One region of the Blautia sp. OM07-19 genome, then DNA from elsewhere that is predicted to be linked to it. Evidence: riboswitches for the same ligand, from Rfam matches in the RefSeq annotation. Region 1 holds a riboswitch; the other holds the start of a gene.
The links. A riboswitch is a leader RNA that binds a small molecule or an ion and turns the genes downstream of it on or off. The one in region 1 is predicted to bind ZMP and ZTP.

Region 1 (2,472 bases):
TGTAACCCGGTGCGATCACGCCATCGGAAACTTCTCTCTTGATCAGCATTGCTGTGTCTTTGTCGCAGACATCAGAAAGAGAAATAAAATCACCGAAAGAAGACATACGGTCTGCGCCTCTCGCTCTTGCATAAGCGCAGGCAAGCGGGGAAAATTCTTTCCAGTTCATATCGTCTACCCAGTAGATCTTTGCAAGTGTTTCTGTCAGCGGAAGTCCGACTGCTGCACCTGCAGGAGAAACATGCTTGAAAGAAGTTGCTGCCGGAAGTCCTGTTGCTTTCTTGAGGTCTCGTACAAGCTGCCAGCCATTGAATGCATCGAGGAAGTTGATATATCCAGGTCTTCCTGAATGAACTTTGATCGGAAGCTCACTTCCGTCCTCCATGTAGATCCTGGAAGGTTTCTGGTTCGGGTTGCATCCGTATTTTAACTGTAATTCGTTCATCTTATCTCATCCTCCGTATCTTACTTGTTTTTGTTTACGATCTTTGTCTCATAGTTTCCTGTTGCGATGTCGATGTAACGTACAAACAGGGAAACTTTGTTGTCTTCGTTCAGGCTGTTCCAGAGAAGTTCTGTGAATGCTTCCATATCGTCCGGAATATCTACGAGTTTCGGTTCTCCTTCAAAGCTTGGGAGCGGATTTCCGTCGCATTTGTAAGTGTGGATGAAACGTCCCTCACCTGGAATTGCTTTTTCGTATGCGTAAGTGTAACGGAGGCAGGCATCCGGATTTCCGTTGTTGCTCTTGAGGATTGACATTGCGTAACTGTATTCGCCGTTTTCGATGTGCATGACACCGGAGATCCTTGGTGTATAGTTCGGTCCGTCCGGCTCAAATTCGCGGGATCTTAAGGACTGTTCGAAGGTGAGCTGTTTGTCCATTCCTTCATAGATCGTGTCTGTCTGATCGCCGTTTGTCACAATTGTCTTATTTCCCAGTACACGTACCGGAGCATAAATGATCAGGCTCGGATCTGTCAGTTTGGATGGATCAAATGCCTGTGTGCGGATTCCCTCTCCATCCTCGACAAATACTCGATTCCTGCTGTTTTCACTTCTTCCCATGATAAAATAAGCTGTTACTGCTTTGGTTCCGTCTGCGGAACGTCCAATGATGATTCCTCTTCCCGGATAAGAGTTGCTTTTCAGTTCATTTTCCAGTGAAATTCTTTCCATGATTCGTCTCCTTTAGTGTTGTAATAAGATACAAAAACCGCCTGGGTAGTCTGTTGCTTACACAGGCTGCCCAGGCGGTCGGCACGTTACTTACTGCACTCCCTGTAGGTGATCCTACTTCCGCCAGTCATGCAGTCGTTATAATATCATAATATGTTACTGTTCACTTCGTTCACAGTAACTTGGTCAAAATGCCTTCCAAATCACCTACGGTGATAGCATTTTGCCCTGTATGTCTCGGGATTTTGCCATATTCATGGCAAAACACCTCGCGGGATACTACCTGCGAACAATTACATAATATACTACTTTATTTAGTTTCGCAAGAATAAAAATCAAAACAATTATTCATCCACGCTGTAGTTCGGAGCTTCCTTGGTGATGTGGATGTCGTGCGGATGAGATTCTTTGAGGGATGCAGCGGAGATCTTGATGAATTTTCCGGTTGTCTTAAGCTTCTCAATGGTTTCTGCTCCACAATATCCCATACCGGAACGAAGACCGCCCATAAGCTGGAATACAGTGTCCTCAACATGTCCCTTGTATGCTACACGTCCTTCTACACCTTCCGGAACGAGTTTCTTCGCATCCTGCTGGAAGTAGCGGTCCTTGCTGCCGTTCTCCATGGCTGCGATAGATCCCATACCACGGTATACTTTGTATTTACGTCCCTGGTACAGTTCGAAAGTTCCCGGGCTCTCGTCGCATCCTGCAAAGATGCTTCCCATCATGCAGACATTGGCTCCTGCTGCGATCGCCTTGGTGATATCTCCGGAGTATTTGATTCCGCCATCTGCGATGATCGGGATACCATAGCGGTTAGCTACTTCATAGCAGTCCATAACAGCTGTGATCTGTGGAACACCGATACCTGCAACGACACGTGTCGTACAGATGGAACCAGGTCCGATACCAACTTTGACAGCATCTACACCGGCATCGATCAGAGCCTTGGTAGCTGCTCCTGTGGCAACGTTTCCTGCGATCACCTGAAGATCCGGATATGCATCCTTGATCTGGCGTACTGCACGGAGGATATTCTCGGAATGTCCATGTGCGGAGTCTACAACGATAACGTCTACATTTGCCTTAACAAGTGCATCTACACGTGCAAGAACGTTAGCTGTGATACCAACGGCTGCACCGCAGAGCAGACGTCCCTGTGCGTCCTTGGCTGCAAGTGGATATTTGATCTGTTTCTCGATATCCTTGATCGTGATCAGACCTTTTAAGTTAAAGTCGTCATCTACAATGGGTAATTTTTCTTTGCGGGATTTGGCAAGGATCTTCTTT
Region 2 (2,472 bases), on a different contig from region 1:
ATAACAATCCTGACGCAAGAGGTGTATTCTTCGGAATGTCCATGGACACTACAAGAGCAGATATGACACAGGCTGTTCTCGAAGGCGTAGCCTTCGGACTTCGCGATTCCCTCGAAGTTGCAAGAAAACTTGGTATCAAGATCGAACGAACCAAGATCTGCGGCGGCGGCGCAAAGAGCCCGCTCTGGAAAAAGATTATTGCAAATGTGATGAACCTCAAAGTTGATGTTCTCGACGTAGAAGAAGGACCGTCCATGGGTGGCGCCATGTTGGCTGCTGTAGGATGTGGGGCTTATCCGGATGTTGAGACCATCGGAAAGAAGATGGCTCACGTCGTTGACACCGTTGAGCCGGAGGAAGAACTTGTGGCGAAGTACGAAGAAAAGTATCAGAAGTTTAAGAAACTGTATCCGGCCCTTAAACCACTTTTCTAGGGTACTGCCCCGATTCCCGCAGTTTGGAAACTGCAAAACCTTATGCGAGGGGAGGGCACTCGAAGTTGCGAAGGCCGTTCTCCCCTCGCGCTCCCCACCGGGCCACGCCTGGTGCATCAGGACAGAACGGGCTGACGTTAAATAATAGTATGATAAAATAACAAATTTTATTTAAGTTTTCCTTATGTTTTATAAAAAAACATAATAATCGCGACAATTTATTGACAAATGACAATAAATATGATAATCTTTTCTCACCAAGTAAATAGAGTCTCCGGTGACTGACGGAATTGTGGAGATACCACGAGGGAGCAGGAGATTTGTAACGCCGACCGTCTGGGCAGTATTTGAGGGTAACTCAGATACTGCTTTTTTTAATAAGAAAAGAGGGCTTATTAAAAATCAACGCCATGGTTGCTTGGTGACGGGGCAATCACGACAGGCGTTATCGGCAAAGAAAGGAGAAAATTATGGGATTCAAAAGTGACATCGAAATCGCACAGGAGTGCACAATGGAGCCGATCACCAAGATCGCAGAAAAAGCAGGCATTGACGACAAATATCTGGAGCAGTACGGTAAGTACAAAGCAAAGATCGATTACAATCTCCTGAAAGAAAGCGACAAAAAGGACGGCAAGCTGATTCTTGTAACCGCTATCAACCCGACACCGGCAGGTGAAGGAAAGACAACAACAACAGTAGGTCTTGCAGACGGTATGCAGAGACTCGGCAAGAGCGTTATGGTAGCTCTCCGTGAGCCATCCCTCGGACCGGTATTCGGTGTTAAGGGCGGCGCAGCAGGCGGCGGCTATGCACAGGTAGTTCCGATGGAGGACATCAACCTTCACTTCACAGGTGACTTCCATGCGATCGGAGCAGCAAACAACCTGCTCGCAGCAATGATCGACAATCATATCTTCCAGGGCAACGCTCTGAACATCGATCCAAGAAAGATCACATGGAGAAGATGCGTGGACATGAACGACCGTCAGCTCCGTAACGTAGTAGACGGCCTCGGTGGAAGAACAAACGGAATGCCGCGTGAAGACGGATATGACATCACCGTTGCATCTGAGATCATGGCAGTCCTTTGTCTTGCAAGTGACATCAAAGACCTGAAAGAAAGACTTTCCAGAATTATTATCGGATATACCTACGGTAAAGTATCCGAGCAGAAACCGGTAACAGCAGGTGACCTCCATGCAGAAGGCGCTATGACAGCTCTCCTGAAAGACGCCCTGAAACCGAACCTCGTTCAGACACTGGAACACGTTCCGGCGATCGTACACGGCGGACCATTCGCAAACATCGCTCATGGATGTAACTCCGTAACAGCAACCAAGATGGCAATGAAACTTGCTGATTATGCGATCACAGAAGCAGGATTCGGTGCAGACCTTGGTGCAGAGAAATTCCTCGATATCAAATGCCGTATGGCAGACCTGCATCCAAGTGCAGTTGTTATCGTAGCAACCGTACGTGCTCTGAAATACAACGGCGGCGTAGCCAAAGCTGACCTCAACAACGAAAACCTGGAAGCTCTTGAAAAAGGTATCCCGAACCTTCTGAAACATGTAAGCAACATCAAGAACGTATACAAACTTCCTTGCGTAGTTGCCATCAACGCATTCCCGACCGACACCAAGGCAGAGCTTGACTTCGTAGAAGCTAAGTGCAAAGAACTCGGCGTAAACGTAGCTCTTTCTGAAGTATGGGCAAAAGGCGGAGAAGGCGGAATCAAACTTGCAGAAGAAGTTCTTCGCCTCGTAGAAGAACCAAACGACTTTACTTATGCATATGAACTGGAAGGATCTATCGAAGATAAACTGAACCAGATCGTGCAGAAAGTATATGGCGGTAAGAGAGTAGTTCTTACTGCAAATGCGCAGAAGCAGGCGAAACAGCTGGAAGCTCTTGGATTTGGCAACTGCCCGATCTGTGTGGCTAAGACACAGTACAGCCTGACCGATGACCAGACCAAACTTGGGGCTCCGACAGACTTCGAAGTTACTGTACGTAATCTTAAGATTTCTGCTGG

Region 2: another riboswitch for ZMP and ZTP. It lies ahead of DXC01_RS14515 (formate--tetrahydrofolate ligase); the one in region 1 lies ahead of DXC01_RS08640 (IMP cyclohydrolase).

What each region holds. Positions count from the first base shown of each region.
Region 1 is NZ_QULA01000009.1:80,767-83,238, forward strand. It holds gene DXC01_RS08635 (phosphoribosylaminoimidazolecarboxamide formyltransferase) at 1-445, opposite strand, end outside; gene DXC01_RS08640 (IMP cyclohydrolase) at 466-1,179, opposite strand; ZMP/ZTP riboswitch at 1,241-1,320, opposite strand; gene guaB (IMP dehydrogenase) at 1,524-2,472, opposite strand, start outside.
Region 2 is NZ_QULA01000024.1:15,288-17,759, reverse strand. It holds gene xylB (xylulokinase) at 1-434, shown strand, start outside; ZMP/ZTP riboswitch at 702-783, shown strand; gene DXC01_RS14515 (formate--tetrahydrofolate ligase) at 905-2,472, shown strand, end outside.